DNA from 3 places in the Synechococcus sp. R55.2 genome. Region 2 is predicted to be linked to each of the others. Evidence: predicted binding sites of a transcription regulator. Region 2 holds the regulator's gene; each other region holds the start of a gene.

Region 1 (5,756 bases), on a different contig from region 2:
AGGTGACGGCAGTGCACAAAGCCAACATCATGAAATTCACCGATGGCTTGTTTTTGCAGGTGGCACGGGAGGTGGCCCAGGAGTACCCCGACATCGAGTTTGAAGATCGCATCGTGGACAACATGTGCATGCAACTGATGCAAAAGCCGCAGCTCTACGATGTGCTGGTGCTCACCAACCTCTATGGGGACATCATTTCCGACTTGTGCGCGGGGATGATCGGCGGGCTGGGGGTGGCGCCGGGGGCCAACATCGGCGACGGCATTGCGGTTTTTGAGGCCATTCACGGCTCTGCTCCCAAATATGCCGGCCAAAACAAAGTCAACCCCTGCGCTCTGATCCTCTCCGGGGCGATGATGCTGCGCTACCTAGGAGAGCGGGAGGCTGCCGCAAGGGTGGAGGCGGCGGTGCAGGCGGTGATCGCCGAGGGCAAGCAGGTCACCTATGACCTGGCCACAGGGGATCCTGTCGGCACTCAGGAGATGGCAGAGGCCATTGCTGCCCGCGTGCGGGAGATGGCTTCGCAGTAGGGTTTGGCGCCAAATGTTTCTGATCCCAGGCTCCCCAAGGGAGGGGGGCTAGAGGACTCAATACCCCAAAACCGGATCCACCACCCCCAGCAAGGGATCCCCGGCCCGGAAGCGCCGCACATTTTCTCGCACCCGCTTAGAGAGGGCTGGGACAATCATGGCATCGGTAAGAGCAGTGTGGGGGGTAATCAGGCAGTTGGGCAAGCTCCAGAGGGGATGCCCATCCGGTAGGGGCTCGGGATCCGTGACATCCAAGGCGGCCCCGCGAATGACCCCCTGCTGCAGGGCGGCCACCAAGTCGGAGGTCACGATGTGCTTGCCTCGCGCCACATTCACCAGCCAGCACTGGGATCCCATCTGCTCCAACTCAGCTTGGGCGATGATCCCCTCAGTTTCCGGCGTGAGAGCCAAGGCCAAGATCACCACGTCTGCCTCTGCCAACACCGTTTGCCGTTCCGCGAGTGTCACCACCCGCGTGGCCCCCGGCAAGGGATCCGCCTTACGACGCACCACGTCGATGGAGCACTGAAAAGGCTGCAACAGCTTGATCAACTCTTGGGCGATGCCCCCGGCCCCAAAAATGACCACGCGGCTGCCCCAGAGGCTGGTACCCGAGCCTTCCTGCCACGTTTGGGCCAAGGCGCGGATCTTCAAGTCGCGCAAGCCGGCCAAGGTCAGGGCCAAGGCATGTTCCGCCACCGGTTGAGCATAGACTCCCTTGCCACAAGTCCACACATAAGCGGGATCCAAGACTCCCGCCCGAACAAAGGGTTCCACCCCTGCCCAGGGCAACTGCACCCAGCGGATCCCTTTCCCTTCCGCCAGACAGCACTTCAGGCCGGGCACATCAAAGGCATCGGCCCAGACCAAGGCTTCTGCTTCTGCCAGGGGCACAATTTCGCCACCCCCTGCCAAAACAGCCTCTTTGAGCCAGGGGCGAAGATTGTCGGGTTCGACGGCAATGCGTTTGCCTTGGATGCCCATAGGAACCGTTGGATAAGGCTTTCCCCTTGCCAGGATACTGTCGGCAGAGCGAGAGATGGCATGCACGGGCAGCCGCAAAAACCGGTGATCGAGTGTTAAGGGATCCCAAAGGGATCCTGGGCCACTTCCATAGGATCGCTAGGGTGAAAATTAGGGCTGCTGTGTTGGCTCAATCCTTAAGTAGGTAGCATTCCCCAATGACCCTATCCGAACTGCTGATCTTGGTGACGCTGCTCTTTCCCGGGATCCTGTTGTCGCTCATTGTGATGGGAACCTTTGCCGCAGGGGGATAATCATCTCCCAATGACAATGGTGAAGCCCTAAAGACGTGAAGACATGTCCAAAACCAAGCTGAGCGCCTGGGTCATGGGCTGGGGGTTAGCCTGCACTGCTGCTCTCTTTTTGCCCAGCGTGGCTGCTCAAGCTCAGGTGACCCTCGGTGTGCAGCCGGTGCGGGTGGTGCAAGGGATCCCTTTGTACCAGAAGGAGGTTTGGGTTGGAGACAATCGGATCCCCGTTTCTATCGTGGTCATTTCTCTCGCAGCGGGCCAACTGCGGCCTATCTGGGCTGCACCTGCGGGGCTGGTGGGTCTGGGGGAGCTGTCTTCCTTTGGCCCCGAACAGGGAGCAGTAGCCGCCATTAACGGTGGGTTTTTCAACCGCAACACCCGTCAGCCGCTGGGGGCAATTCGTCGGGATGGCCGTTGGATCTCCAGCCCCATTTTGGGTCGTGGGGTCATCGCCTGGTCGGATGGGACGGCAGGGCAAGAAGGGGGATCCGTGCGCTTTGCCCGTTTGCGGATGCAAGCAGAGCTGCGCAATGCCATTGGGGATCAAATCCCAGTGGTGGGCATCAATACAGGCTATATCCTGCCCGGCATCTCCCAGTTCACCCCCGACTGGGGATCCACCTACACCACCCAAACGGACGACGAAATGCTCGTGATGGTGCGGGAGGATCGGGTGCAAGAGATTCTGATGGCTGGCCTGGCCGGCAGTTTAACGGTACAGATTCCCAGTGAGGGGTATGTATTGGCAGGGCGGGGGCTAGAAGGTGCCCTAGAAGCCCGCAAGCTGGTTCCTGGGGATCGCCTCAGCTTTTATCTGCGCTTGGATCCGCCTGAGCTGGAAGCCTATCCTCACCTCTTGGGCGCAGGGCCGCTCTTGCTCTTGGATGGGCAGGTGGTTTTGGATGCCCGATTGGAGGCATTTCAACCCCTCTTTCGCAGGCAGCGAGCCGCCCGCAGTGCCATCGGCCAACTGGACAGCGGACATTTGCTGCTGGTTACCGCCGGCAATGCCCAGGAAAATCAAGGGCTCACCCTGCTGGAGATGGCACAGTTGATGCAGCAATTGGGCTGTCGCCATGCCCTGAACTTGGATGGGGGCAATGCTTCCACCTTGGTGCTGGGGGGAGAAGCCGTCAATTGGGAACACCGACACCCAGAAGCCAGCCCACTCAACAGCGAGACGGATCCCAGTCCATCCCGGCGGCGTACACCCCGAGTTCACAATGGCCTAGGGTTTTTCCCAAGCCCAAGTCGGTGACAGAAAACTTTTGTGCCGGCGGGATGGAGTCTTTTCCCTTTGATCCAGGGATCGAGGGTGGGATCCCCGGACTTCCCGGCTGCTTGGATGAGGGATCAGGTATTCTCCAGGATTGGATCTACCTTGCTAGGAGAAGACTTCTCAAGAAGGAAAGGACTCGGCTCTGGATCCCGGCAATCTCGGCACCCAAAGCTCCGGAGCTTGTGCAGGTCAATCTTAAATGGGATCCAAACTGAATGCCCAATGCTCATTTCTCAGAGTAGAAATAGAGGTTAAATTAAATGGAAATATCGGCTCCGAGATCGGTAAGAAAAATAATTAAAGAGTCAATCTCTCGAAGAAAACGGCCTCAGAATCTAAAATGTACACAATCCCTTGTGTTTCTCGCTGAATCGGATGCGATTCTCAAAAATATTGTCAATAAATCATTTTTTGACGAAGATAATTGACGAATTTGCATTTTGTTAATTTCGAGTCTGGAAATTAAGTATTTGGAGTTGTGGTCGCAATTCTTTCCACTGCGAATGTTCGGCAATGTGTGGATCTATCCAACTCCCGACAGAGTGGAGCTCCTGTCGGGCAAGGCTTCTGGGGTGGGCTAAGTCTCGCTGCTCTCGGTGGATAGGCTGCCGGTGCTGGCATTCCCGTTTGTGAGAGTCAACCTTATTTGGAAGAAATTATCTTTTCCTCGAATTTTTATAGAGCACCTCTATACTCAAGTAAGGTAGCCCTGCACACAAGCTTTTGTGCTGGGCCTGAAATTTTATTAAGATCCTCTGTCAAAGCTTTTCTTTTCAGGTATTGCCTCTCGTGCCGAAAAGCTAGGATGGGCAAGGATTGTATTTTCTATTACTCTATTGGGGATGATTTGTATGCCAGCTAGAAGCAGAACCGACTCATTGACGGATACGCACAGGTGGTGTTTCATGGAATCCATAGCCGACGCTCTCCACCACTTGTAGGCCCTATAACCTAGGGCCGTGTCCACTAGCCTGCTCTTGAGATTAGAACGTGGTTTGCACTGCCTCCCCAAATCCTATGCCCTCCCCCAAGGATGCCTTTCCTGTGGCCCGCGTCAAACAGCCTACTGCTCAAGCCAGCTCTGCTGCCGGCGACCGCTTCCTTCAGCGGGATGGAGCCCTCTCCGCCCAGTTGGTTCCCCAGGGATCCCTGCAGCTTTACACCCACCCCAGCCGGGGCATGTTTACGCCCGTCATGGCTCAGGCGATGCGCTTGGCAGGCCAGGGAACGCGGGTGCTGATCGTGCAATTTCTCAAGGGTGGGATCAATCAGGGGCCCGAAAATCGTCTCTCCCTGGGCAGATCCTTGGAGTGGGTTCGTTGTCGCCTGCACCGCTGCATCGATACACCTCACCTAGAGCCTGAGGAGCGGGTGGCATTGGATGAGCTGTGGCAATTTACCCAGGAGGCTGTCAGGAGTGGCCGCTATGACTTGGTGGTGTTGGATGAGCTGAGCTTGGCTGTGAAGTTGGGCCTGATCCCAGAAGCGGAAGTGCTGAGCTTAATCGACCAACGCCCCATCTCCATGGACATGGTGATCACCGGGCCGGAGATGCCAGATTCGTTTCTGGAGCGGGCCGACTTGATCACGCAGTTGCGCCTACGTGGCATCCCAGGCCCAGGGCTCCGCACTGCCGATGGGAATGTTGCCTGTTCTCTGGATCCCCCTCAAGTCAGCGGCACAGGTGCTATGCCTACAGCAGCCCATGTTGCTCCGCACCGCTAGCGCAAACAGTTTCCGCTCCGAAAGACCTAGGCAACACGGGTCGCGTCAGGGGGGCGGAGTCCCAATAAGACTGGAGCTTGTCCACCAGATGTGCCCTCACTCTCCAGGAAGCCGGCTGTAGCCATGTTGAAAAACGACCGCTGGATCTGTGAGCAAGCGCGGCGAGGGATGATCGAGCCGTTCTGCCCTGAGCTGGTGCGCGCTGTTGAATCTCGGCCCGTTTTGAGTTACGGGCTGTCTTCCTACGGCTACGACATCCGCCTGTCGCCGGTGGAGTTCAAGATCTTTCGCCATGTGCCCGGCACGGTGGTGGATCCCAAGCGGTTTAACCCCAAGAATCTGGAAGCGGTGGAGCTGCACCACGACGAGATGGGGGATTACTTTATCATCCCGGCCCATTCCTATGGGTTGGGGGTGTCCTTGGAACGGCTGCAAGTCCCGGATAACATTACCGTGATCTGCATTGGCAAATCTTCCTATGCCAGGGTGGGTCTGATTGCCAACCTGACGCCGGCTGAAGCGGGATGGCGGGGCTATCTCACTCTGGAGTTTTCCAACGCCTCCAGCGCCGACTGCCGTGTGTACGCTAACGAAGGGGTGGTACAGCTTCTGTTTCTGGAAGGGGATCCCTGCCAAGTGACCTACGCCGACCGCGCCGGCAAGTATCAGGATCAGCCGCAGCAGGTGGTGGTGGCCAAGGTTTAGCTGCTTCCCTCAAAAGGGAGAGGGTTGGCGGGATCCGGTTGGCTATGCTGGATCCACGTAGAACCCCATCTTGATTCATCTCCATGCCTGACTCTTTTTCGCCTGCTGCCGCTCCCCCCGGTGAGGCTGAGCCTTTGGGCGATAGGGAGCCCAATCCGGATCTGCTCACAGCTTCCTACGACTACACCCTCCCTCCAGATCGGATTGCGCAAACGCCGGTGGAGCCCAGGGATCAGGCGCGGA
Region 2 (5,756 bases):
AGGCAGCACTCCCATGCCGGCTTTTGCCGAGGATCCCTGGTGGTGTATGGAACAAGCCGTCAAGATTGTGGCCTGAGCTGATGCTCTCTGGGACTTTTTCAGACTTTATGGAGATGGCTCTTCAGGATCCCATCAAAGGTAGCCTCAACCTCGTCAACACCGATCACTGACAGATGATAGAGGGAAGAAAGACTACTTCTTATATCCTGGCTAACATCAGTTAAAACCATGAAAGCTTGGCTTCTCTGAAGACCGAGTTCATCAGCGATCCTGGAGTATTTCTGTATTTTATCTTGGTACTCACCTGTCTTCGATTCCACCCAGTAGAATTTATCATTGATATGGAAGAAAAGATCCATCTCAAAATCAGCCCCGTTCGACAAAGTAACTTGGGCATTCGCGATGTAAGAGAAACTGATCTCTCCCGTGTGAGCTGCAGTAAGGCGAATCAGCTTGTCCCTGACATATCTTTCCAGCCAGTTCCCTGCCAGAAAATTCAGCGCCTGAGGCGACCTACTGGGTCTCGCTACCAAAAGGCATCTGGGCGCCTTAAAGTATCTGTACTCTTCCAAAAATGCGATGCCGTGTAACTCCTTAGCAACTTGGCAAGTTGAACTGATTACTTGTGGAGGTTCGTCTCTAAGGTTTAGGGAGAAGGAACTCCCGCTATTCATATTTGATTTAATCGTTCCATAAAATCTTTTAATCGAAGAGTATCGGCTGCCCATAAAGGTAGCTATTTGATCTAGCTTTCCCTCTTTCTCTCCCACAGCTATGCTTTTTATCTTTATGTTTTTTGAGTTTAAGAACGACTCTATCTTTGATATATCAACAGTAGCTGTCCCATCTTTATCTCTTGGCACGTCGTCTATTGGCTCAGGATCTGGTGCTTTATCAATAACCTGAATAGCCTGATCATTCTGGGAGTCCTGATCTGTAGTTTGAAATATCTCTAATCCGTGAGAATTTTGAAGAGCAACCTGTAGTTGCTGATAAGTATATTCGGTTTCTTTCACTAAGTTTTCCAGGATGACTTGCTGATTGTTTAGCTGCTCATCATGTTCAGCTAACTTTACAGATATAGCCTGTAGAAGGTCTCTACTCCAATCTTGTAGCAAGCTTTGACAGTTATCGGCAAGGCGAAATTTAAACTCTTCAAGATTATCTTGGGCAGCCTGTAACTTTTGAGAGATTTTGTCTGCCAATCTTTCGCTCAATTTGATTAGCGCTTTGTTCGCGTCGTTGAGTTCTTGGCTGTGTTGGCTTAGCTGTGAAGATATCTCTCTGATAATCTCTCGTTTCCAGATCTCCAGTTTAGGATTTGCCCCATACTGGCGAGCAACGTAAATACCTGCCGAGAAACCAATAGCTACCCCAATCAATAAAACCAAAACTAAGTCCATCAGATGCTCCTGCCCTTCATTACCGTTACTTTTCTTTCAAGACAACAAGGGATCCCAGCCAGCCTTGCTGAAGAGCCTCTTGAGCAGGAGTCAGCTCAGGCAATACCTCCAACCTATAGACATCAGGCCGAGGGGGATCCAACGGGATCCAAAAGTGTTTCAACTGGTCCGCTTGAAAGACGCTTAAACAGATGATCTGGTGGGGCTGATAGGCTGTCAAGCGTTCTGTCAGGTTGGCGGCGCTCACCTTGAACCCATCCAGGGCCACCAGCTCATCGCCGGCCCAGATGCCTGCTTTTTGCGCCGGGGATCCCATCTCTACTGCGCTGATGCGATTGCCCTCGCCGTTGAAATTGAGGCCCAGGTATGGGATGGGGTTGGGGCGGCTGAAGTGGGCTTTAAGGGTGAGGCCAAAGGGGTGTAGGTAAGTGTTGTAGTCTAGCTCTTCCGTGCCTTCCACATAGGCGGAGAAAAACCGGCCAAGATCGGCACCGGCTGCCCGCTCAAACGCCTCCCGCAAGTCTTGGTCGCTGTAGCCCTTCTCTGACCGACCAAAGCGCTGCCACAGATCCTGCAAAGCCGTATCCAGGGATCCCTGACCGCCGGAAAGGTGGCGAATGTGCAGATCCAGCAGCCAACAGACCAAAGCCCCCTTTAAGTAATAAGAAACCTGGCTGTTGAGGGTGTTTTCGTGGGGGCGGTAGAGTTTGATCCAGGTATCGAAGCTGGACTCCCGCAGCGATTGCACGGCCCGGCCCGGAGTACGCTGCAAGCGGCCAATCTGTTCGGAAAGAATCTTCAAGAAATCGCCGGCACTGAGGATCCCTGCCCTCAACAAGATGACATTTTCGTAGTAGCTGGTCGCTCCCTCACAAAACCACAGGCATTCCAGATAGTTTTCTTGGTTGTAGTCGATCTTTTCCAATGCCAGCGGACGCAGACGCTTGACATTCCAGGCATGAAACAACTCGTGGGCCAGCAAAGACAAAAAGCGCCGATAGGACTCCGGCTGATGCAGCTCCAGCCCAGAGTAAAGAAGGGTGGTGCTGTACTTGTGCTCAAGGCCACCAAATCCTCCCGGCGACAAATGCACAATGAACCAGTAGCGGTCGTAGGGTAGCCCACCGAAAAACGCGGCTGTGGTTTTGACAATCGCCTTAGCATCAGCGACAGCCCGCTCCACATCCAGAGTGCCCGACCCCCAAACCACAAGGTAATGCGGGATCCCTTCCACCTCAAACGATTGCACTCGATGTGGACCCACCTCCACCGGGCTATCCACCAGCTCGTCATAGTCCTCTGCCACAAAAGACTGGCCGGAAGCGGGATCCCCAGAAGAGGAGATCAAAGGCCGCAAACTGGTGGCGATGTGCCAATCCGGCTTGGGGGGGATCACCGTCAAAGTGTAGGGTTCCCGCTCGCGACCGGGCACGTAGAGGAAGAGCGCTGCCCCGTTGAAATAGGCGTGGGTCAAATCCAGATGGTTCGTGCGCACCGTCAGCTCATAGGCATAGACCCGATAGCACACCTTCACAGCAGAAGAACCCGGCGGATCGATTTGCCAGGTATTCTTATCCACCTTCCGCCAGGCCAAAGGGATCCCTTGCTCAGTTGCCGCCTGAAACTCCTGCACATGACGGGCATACTCCCGCACCAAGTAGGATCCCGGCGTCCACACCGGCAGTCGCAGCCGCAAAGGCACCTCTGGATCCACCTCTTGGATCTGCAGCTCCACCTCCAGGAGGTGATTGGCCGGATCCGGCATCCGCACCGTGAAATGCTGGCGGCTCAGCCGAGAAGGTTCAGCAACAACAGCCTCCGGGCTCCCCATAGATAGATAGAATGTTCCAACCCACTCCACTCTCTACCGCCAAGGGCCGATGCAACCCCCAGCGACAATGGCTCTTATCCTAACCCCTGCTTTCGGTTGGGGATCCCTTTCTGGGGCAAAAACGAGACTCAAAAATGTAGCACGTGCTACAAAGATGCCTGGGCAGAACCTTCTACTTTAGGGTAAATCTTGGTATCATCATCGATTCTGAAGTCAAGGGGTTGCAACCTAGCCTAATGCTTCTAGATTGATCTTAATAGGTTGATCTTAGGTATAAACTGACCTTAAAAGGTTGATGAGTATGGCGGTGGCCGTAGCGGAAAAATCTCTGATCACAGCCTTCAAGCAATTGGGAGGCCCTCACCATCCTCCGGTTATCGAAACGTTTGAGCGCGGGAAGACCATTTTTTTTCCAGGGGATCCGGCGGAGCGGGTTTACTTTTTGGTGAAGGGAGCCGTTAAGCTCTCGCGGGTCTACGAAATGGGGGAGGAAATCACCGTCGCCCTCCTACGCGAAAACAGCATCTTCGGCGTGCTCTCCTTTATCACAGGACAGCGCTCTGATCGCTTTTATCACTCGGTGGCTTTTACGCCTACTGAGTTGCTCTCTCTGCCGATCGAGCAGGTGGAAAAATCCTTGCAGGAGAACGCCGAACTGGCCATGTTGCTGGTTAAAAGCCTGTCGTCCCGCATTTTGCAAACGGAGATGATGATCGAGACACTGGCTCATCGCGACATGGGATCCCGTCTGGTCAGCTTTTTGTTGATCCTCTGTCGCGATTTCGGAGTGCCTGGCCCAGATGGGGTCACCATCGATCTCAAGCTGTCTCACCAGGCCATTGCCGAGGCCATTGGCTCAACCCGCGTCACCATCACCCGCCTGTTGGGAGAGCTGCGCAAGAAGAAGTACATCTCCATTCACAAGAAGAAGATCACCGTACACGACCCGATGCGGCTGAGCCATCGCTTTGCCTAGAAGGAAGAGGAGAACACCTCCTGAGCAGCACCCTGCCTAGGCAAACCCCGCTCGATGGTTGGTTGAAGCTCTGGCCGGCCTATGTTCAATCTACTGCTGCAGCCTTGAAGAATCTCTGTGCCCGAAGGACAGACTTAAAGTTTTCTGGAAGCTGACCGGATCGCGGGCAAAAACCTACTAGTCTATGGGGGGATCTGGCTTTGGCCAGAGCTATCTAGCCAATTGCTGAGGTGTAACTGTGGAAACAGCCATCGAGTGGATTACCGCCCATGAGATCCTCGACTCGCGAGGGCGTCCCACCTTAGAGGCCCTGGTGGGTCTAGCCAATGGGGCAACGGGCTTGGCGCAGGTTCCCAGCGGTGCTTCGACCGGCACCTTCGAGGCCCACGAGCTGCGGGACGGGGATCCCAAACGCTACGGCGGTAAGGGCGTGCTGAGGGCGGTGGAAAACATCCTTGGCCCCATCCAGTCGGAGCTGCAGGGAGAAGATGCCCTCAACCAAGCCCGTATTGACCAGTTGCTGATCGACCTGGACGGCACCCCCAACAAGTCCCGCCTGGGGGCCAACGCTATTTTGGCAGTTTCTCTGGCGACAGCCAAAGCGGCTGCGGAAGCAGTGGGCTTGCCTCTTTACAAATACCTGGGGGGGCCCTTTGCCAACCTGCTGCCGGTGCCGCTGATGAACGTGCTCAACGGCGGCGCCCACGCCGACAACAACGTCGATATTCAAGAATTTATGCTTGTGCCCATTGGAGCGGCCAGCTTTCGCGAGGCGCTGCGCTACGGGGCTGAGGTGTTTGCGGTACTAAAACAAGTGCTGCAGCAGAAGGGGCTGTCCACCGGTGTGGGGGATGAAGGGGGGTTTGCTCCTGATCTCGACTCCAATGCGGCGGCTTTGGATCTGCTGATGACGGCTATTGAACAGGCAGGCTACAAACCGGGAGCAGATATCGCCTTGGCCTTGGATGTGGCCGCCAACGAGCTGCTGCAGGATGGGCAATATCACTTTGAGGGCAAAGCCCACAGCACGGCTGATATGGTGGCTTACTACCAGCAACTGCTGGCCAACTATCCCATCCTTTCCATTGAAGATGGGCTAGCGGAAGAAGACTGGGCCGGTTGGCAAGCCATGACCGCTCAACTGGGATCCCGGGTACAGCTGGTGGGAGATGACCTGTTTGTAACCAACCTGACCCGCCTGCAAAAGGGTATCGACAGCGCCGCCGCCAACGCCATTTTGATCAAGCCCAACCAAATCGGCACCCTGACGGAGACCGTCTCGGCCATCCAATTGGCAGTTCAAGCCGGCTTTCGCACCATCATCAGCCACCGCTCTGGCGAGACGGAAGACACCACCATTGCCGACTTGGCGGTGGCCACCCGTGCCGGGCAGATCAAAACCGGATCCCTCTGCCGCAGCGAGCGCATTGCCAAGTACAACCAACTGCTGCGCATCGAAGACGAGCTGGGGGAAGCGGCAGTTTATGCCGGTCGGGTGGGCCTGGGTCCTAGGTTGTGTTGATCTTTCATTTGAGCCAAAAGAGAG
Region 3 (5,756 bases), on a different contig from region 2:
AAGGTGCTGCTGTTTGCTTTTGGTTCCGGGCCGGATAACCCCTATTTGCCCCATGCCTACGAGCGTAACTTTGTCGTTTACACCGGCACCCACGACAACAATACGGTGGTGGGCTGGTTTCATGACCCGGAGCGCTCGGAGTGGGAAAAACAAAACCTGCTGCGCTATTTGGGCTGCCAGGGATCCGGGGGCATCCATTGGGATCTGATCCGCTTGGCCCTTTCTTCCGTAGCCGACCTGGCCATCATTCCCCTGCAGGATGTGATGGGCTTGGGGGCAGAGGCGCGCATGAACTTCCCCGGCACCACCGAGAACAACTGGGCCTGGCGCTACCGCGAGGACATGCTGCGGCAGGACATGATCCAGCGGCTGGCCGAGATGAGCGTGACCTATGGGCGCATCTCTCCTCAAGAGTTGGAGCAACGGCGAGCAGCCCTAGCCCAAGAACGGGCGGCAGGGTCTTCTCAAGCTGCCCCCAGCCTCGTCTAATGCTGGATCCCGCCCATCAGCAGCCCGATCCGCTCTTCGGTGGCCTCTTCAGGCCTGAGTTCTCCTACCAGGCGGCCCTCATGGATCACCAAAATGCGATCCGACAAGCTGATCACCTCATTCAAATCCGCCGATACCAGCAGCACCCCCATGCCCTGATCCCGTGCCTGCAGGATGCGGCGATGAATGGCCTCGATGGCCCCCACATCCACCCCCCGCGTCGGCTGGGCAGCCACCAGCACCTTGGATCCACAGGAAAGCTCCCGTCCCACAACGATCTTCTGGGCATTGCCCCCAGAATAGCGGCGGGCCGTCAGGGAAATGCTGCGGGGGCGAACGTCGAAGCTCTCCACCACCTGGCGGGCATGTTGGTCAATGGCCTCTTCCCGAAAAAATCCCAACCAGCCGGTATACGGCTTTTGATGGTGATCCCCCAGGATCAGGTTGTCGCGGGTGGGGAAATCCAGCACCAAACCTCTCACATTGCGATCTTCGGGGATATGACTCAGACCCCAGCAACGCACCTGTCGGGCCGAAGCAGACAGGGATCCGGCTCCATAGCGAATTTGGCCGCGGTAGCTTCTCAAGCCGGTGATCGCCTCCACCAATTCCGTTTGGCCGTTTCCCTCCACACCGGCAAGGCCCACAATCTCGCCGGCACGTACCTGGAAGCTCGCCCCCGCCACCGCCGGCTTCCGCCCCGGTATATCCACCCACAGATCTCGCACATCCAGCAACACCTCCCCAGGGGTAGCGGCCTTTTTTTCAACGGTCAGACTGACTTCCCGCCCCACCATCAGCCGCGCCAGTTCCTGGGCATCGGTTTGGGCAGTGGGCAACGTCGCCACCACCTTGCCATCCCGAATGACGGTGACGCGGTCGGCCAGTTGCATTACCTCCTTCAGCTTGTGGCTGATGAAAATGACAGCTCCCCCCCGCCGGGCAAAGCGGCGCAAAAACGCAAACAGCTCGCCTGCCTCCTGCGGAGTCAACACTGCCGTCGGCTCATCCAAAATCAAGATGCGGGCCTTGCGGTAGAGCATTTTCAAGATCTCCACCCGCTGCTGTAGGCCTACCGGCAGATCCTCCACTCTGGCGTCGGGATCCAGATGGAAGCCCATCTCGGCAATCAACTGAGCCACCTCAGCCCTGGCCCGACGGAAATCGACCTGAAAAAGATGGCCGGGTTCGGCCCCAAGAACCACGTTTTCCGTAACCGTCAAGGGATCCACCAACATAAAGTGTTGATGCACCATCCCAATTCCCAACCGAATGGCATCGGCGGGACTGTAAATTTTGGCCGGTTGCCCATCCACTTGAATGGATCCCTCGTCCGGGCTGACCAACCCATAGACGATCTTCATCAGGGTAGACTTGCCCGCCCCGTTCTCCCCCATCAGCGCCAGAATCTCTCCCCAACGCACCTCCAGATCGATGTGGTCGTTGGCCAGCACCAGAGGATAACGCTTGGTGATCCCCTGCAAGCGAAGGGCAATATCGCTGCGATGGGATCCCTCTGCCAAGGAAGGATCAGGCCCACTCATGAGGTGCTTCTTGAACGCCTTTTCCAGCATAGGTTGTGAACTGCCATGCCAGAGGAAAGCATTTCTGGGGGTATTGTGAGAGTCTCTCTTTTTCTAAGCACTATGGTCATTTCGATTCAAACTGGGACACTGCACCCACACCTAAAACGTTGGTCACGTCGTTACGTCGTCGCATCGTCGCGTCAGCGTTGCGGTTCCCGTCAGGGTGCCGTAGGCATAGCAATAGCGCTGCGGAGCAATAATGCACGGGGCCAGAAGGCTTTTTTCAATAGCCCAGGCGTCTTACCCTAGCCTGAAACAACTATGTCTAATAACTAATGGTGCAACATCCAAGGTCGCCCACAGGATTGGGAGCGATATTTTGGCGAGTTTGGATCAGAATTTGAGTGCTGTTCACGCTTGATCAGTTTGGGTTCTCTTCCCCCCTTTGAAATAGGCAAAGAGCTGGAAAGCTGAACCATGGGAACTGAAATGAGACGTTTCCCTTCCTGATTGCAAGAAGGACAATAGGCCGGATCTCGATATTGAGATAAGGGCCGCCATACCTCAAACTCCCCACAGGTTTGACACTTAAACTCATACAGCGGCATCTTCCTATTCCACCCCCTTGAACGAGGCATCGGATAACATTCACCTAGGGAGAATATCTATGTCGAAGATTTGCGTAGGAACAGCCACCGTACAGCAAGCATTGGGAATATCGACGATCCCACTCACTCTGCCCTCCACCGGTGCAGAACTGAGCAGCAGATAAGCTTGTTCTCCCGTAAAGCCGAATTTTTTCAGATATTCGATGGCATTTAAGCAGGCGCGTCGATAGGCAATGTGAACATCCATATAATGCTGCTTACCTGTAAGCTCGTCCACAGAAATGCCCTCAAACACAAGGTATTCCGAGTAACGTGGCTCAACAGGGCCGGGCTTAAAAATGGGGTTAACCAATCTGTACTTCTCAACACCACCCTTGATTAGATCGACGTGGAGATCGATGTAGCCCGACATCTCAATAGCGCCACAAAAAGAGATCTCCCCATCCCCTTGCGAGAAGTGAATATCTCCCATCGACAGCTTGGCACCCTCCACGTAAACCGGGAAGTAGATCCGTGTTCCTTTAGACAGGTTTTTAATATCGCAATTACCGCCGTGCTCTCGCGGGGGCACCGTCCGAGCCGCTTCAGCAGCAACCCGCTCATACTCTGACTTGGGCAAAGTTCCCAAAATTGCGTTCTTGGGATTGGGCAAGGCGGCCAGCACAGGCTGATTGCCGGATAGCCCCGCGCCGTAAGTGCGCAAATCGGGAGCCGAAGCGACCAGCTCAGCTTCCCGCTTATTCCAAGCCGCCAGCAACTCGTGAGATGGGGCACAGCCAATGAGGCCGGGGTGAATGATGCCGGCAAAGCGCACATGGGGAATGTGTCTGGAAGTGGTGTAAATGCCTTGAAAATCCCAGATGGCTTTGGCCGCGTTGGGAAAATGATCGGTGAGGAATCCCCCTCCATTTTCTTTGGCAAAAATACCTGTAAACCCCCACTCGTCTCCCGGCAGTGGCCCAATGTCTAACAGATCGACAACCAGGATATCTCCAGGCTGGGCGCCGTTAACCCAAATAGGCCCACTCAAAACATGGACAACGCTTAGGTCAACCTGCTCAATGTCGGAAGGATCATCGTTGTTTTTGATTTGCCCATCCGTCCAGTCTTTACACTCAATTCGGAATACCTCGCCAGGGTTTACAGAAACCACAGCGGGAATATCAGGATGCCAGCGGTTGTGACCCGGTAGATCCTGTTGATCCATTGGCTTAGTCAGGTCAACTTTAAACAGCGTTTTGGGCATGGGATCCTATCCTTGAGTCATCACTCTGCGGTCAGACTTTGAATGCACAAAAGCCTATCTCCAATAGAGAAGCTAATACTGTAGTAAAAGCTACAATTCATAGTGCTGTTATCTACAATCGCAGAGCGGGAGATGAGGAGCTTAGATCGACAGGCTATTTCACTGCAATTCAAAGTAACTATCAATCAATTCACCAAAGTAACGGCCAATCCATTCGGCGACAGATCGATTTAGCCGTCAGCTCCTAAAGCGTTGCAGGATCCTCTCCAGAAAATCCCTAGAGAACATGGTGGGTTGTCGGCCAAATCCTGATTTTTCAATTAGCCCCCTTGGCTTCCCTTGAGAAAGGGAAACTCAAGCTCTTTCTTGAGCTCCAAGTTCTGAAAACCCAGTTGCCGCAAGCCAGGGATCCCGAATGCCCAAGCTAGTCAAGTGCCTGTAGCTGGGCTAGGAAATCTGCCACCGTCAGGGATCCCAGCTCCTGTCCATGGCGCTGGCGCACGCTCACCGTTCCTGCCGCTTGTTCCTGTTCCCCCACGATCAACATAAAAGGGATCCGGGCCTTCTCGGCATTGCGGATTTTTTTGGGCAAACGATCGCTGTCGGCATCGATGTGAACGCGGATCCCATGTTCCCGCAGTTGATCCCGCACTTGGGTGGCATAGCCCAAATACTGATCGGAAATGGGCAAAATACGCACCTGTTCCGGGGCCAGCCAGAAGGGAAAATCCCCAGCGTATTCTTCGATGAGGATCCCAATCAGCCGCTCCAGCGAGCCAAAGGGAGCGCGGTGGATCATCACCGGGCGTTGCCGGGATCCGTCCTCAGCTACGTATTGCAGATCAAAGCGCTGTGGGTTTTGGTAGTCCACCTGAACCGTGCCCAGTTGCCACTCCCGATCCAGCGCGTCGCGGAAAATAAAATCCAGCTTCGGCCCATAGAAGGCTGCCTCTCCGATCCCTTCAAAGTGGGGCATCGACAACTTCTCCACAGCGCGACGGATGGCATTTTCGGCTTTGTCCCAATCTTCGGGGGATCCCAGATATTTGTCCGACTTGGGATCCCGGAAGCTGAGGCGGGCGCGAAAATCCTTGAGCTTGAGCTTATCGAAAACCACCAAAATGAGATCGACAACCTTGAGAAACTCCTCCTCCAATTGATCGGGGCGAACAAACAAATGGGCATCGTCCACCGTGAAGCCACGCACTCGCGTCAGACCTCCCAATTCCCCCGATTGCTCGTAGCGATAAACGGTGCCGAACTCGGCATATCGTAGGGGCAAATCGCGGTAGGATCTCAGCTCGGATTTGTAGATTTGGATGTGAAAAGGACAATTCATCGGCTTCATGACAAAGCCCTGTTCAGCCGCACGCGCCTGCTCATTCTCCGACATCATGGGAAACATATCTTCCCGATACTTTTGCCAGTGGCCGGAGATCTTGAACAAGTCCACACGGGCAATATGAGGGGTAACCACCGGCAGGTAGCCCCGCTTGAGCTGCTCCTGCTTGAGAAAATCCTCCAGCACCGAGCGCAGAATGGTGCCCTTGGGTGTCCAGAGAGGCAGCCCCGGCCCCACCTCATCCGAAAACAAAAATAGGCCCAGTTCTTTGCCCAGCTTGCGGTGATCCCGCCGTTTGGCTTCTTCCAGCCGCCGTTTGTATTCTTTCAGCTCCTCTGGGGTCTCCCAGGCGGTGCCGTAGATGCGTTGGAGCTGCGGCTTGGTTTCATCCCCCCGCCAATAAGCGCCGGCCACACTGAGCAAATCAAAGGCTCTGGGGTTGAGATCTCGGGTGTTTTCCACGTGGGGGCCAGCACAGAGATCCCACCATTCATCCCCCAAGTGATAAATGCTGATGACCTCTCCTTCGGGAATGCTGTCCAAGA

Evidence for each region. The regulator NtcA, encoded in region 2, controls nitrogen genes in cyanobacteria. The targets are predictions, from matches to a motif close to GTANCNNNNGNTAC.
Region 1: the regulator NtcA is predicted to act here: its motif matches at 3,902-3,915, upstream of NW838_RS02035 (cob(I)yrinic acid a,c-diamide adenosyltransferase).
Region 3: the regulator NtcA is predicted to act here: its motif matches at 3,950-3,963, upstream of fmdA (formamidase).

What each region holds. Positions count from the first base shown of each region.
Region 1 covers NZ_JANSIH010000055.1:1,121-6,876, reverse strand. The annotation lists gene NW838_RS02050 (isocitrate/isopropylmalate dehydrogenase family protein) at 1-530, shown strand, start outside; gene NW838_RS02045 (D-isomer specific 2-hydroxyacid dehydrogenase family protein) at 588-1,514, opposite strand; gene NW838_RS02040 (phosphodiester glycosidase family protein) at 1,851-3,062, shown strand; gene NW838_RS02035 (cob(I)yrinic acid a,c-diamide adenosyltransferase) at 4,101-4,808, shown strand; gene dcd (dCTP deaminase) at 4,932-5,513, shown strand; gene queA (tRNA preQ1(34) S-adenosylmethionine ribosyltransferase-isomerase QueA) at 5,597-5,756, shown strand, end outside.
Region 2 covers NZ_JANSIH010000099.1:18-5,773, reverse strand. The annotation lists gene NW838_RS03610 (hypothetical protein) at 1-76, shown strand, start outside; gene NW838_RS03605 (hypothetical protein) at 99-1,403, opposite strand; gene NW838_RS03600 (M61 family metallopeptidase) at 1,429-3,234, opposite strand; gene ntcA (global nitrogen regulator NtcA) at 3,536-4,210, shown strand; gene eno (phosphopyruvate hydratase) at 4,449-5,732, shown strand.
Region 3 covers NZ_JANSIH010000278.1:14,695-20,450, forward strand. The annotation lists gene malQ (4-alpha-glucanotransferase) at 1-489, shown strand, start outside; gene NW838_RS09060 (ABC transporter ATP-binding protein) at 486-2,033, opposite strand; gene NW838_RS09065 (FmdB family zinc ribbon protein) at 2,348-2,653, opposite strand; gene fmdA (formamidase) at 2,664-3,869, opposite strand; gene thrS (threonine--tRNA ligase) at 4,294-5,756, opposite strand, start outside.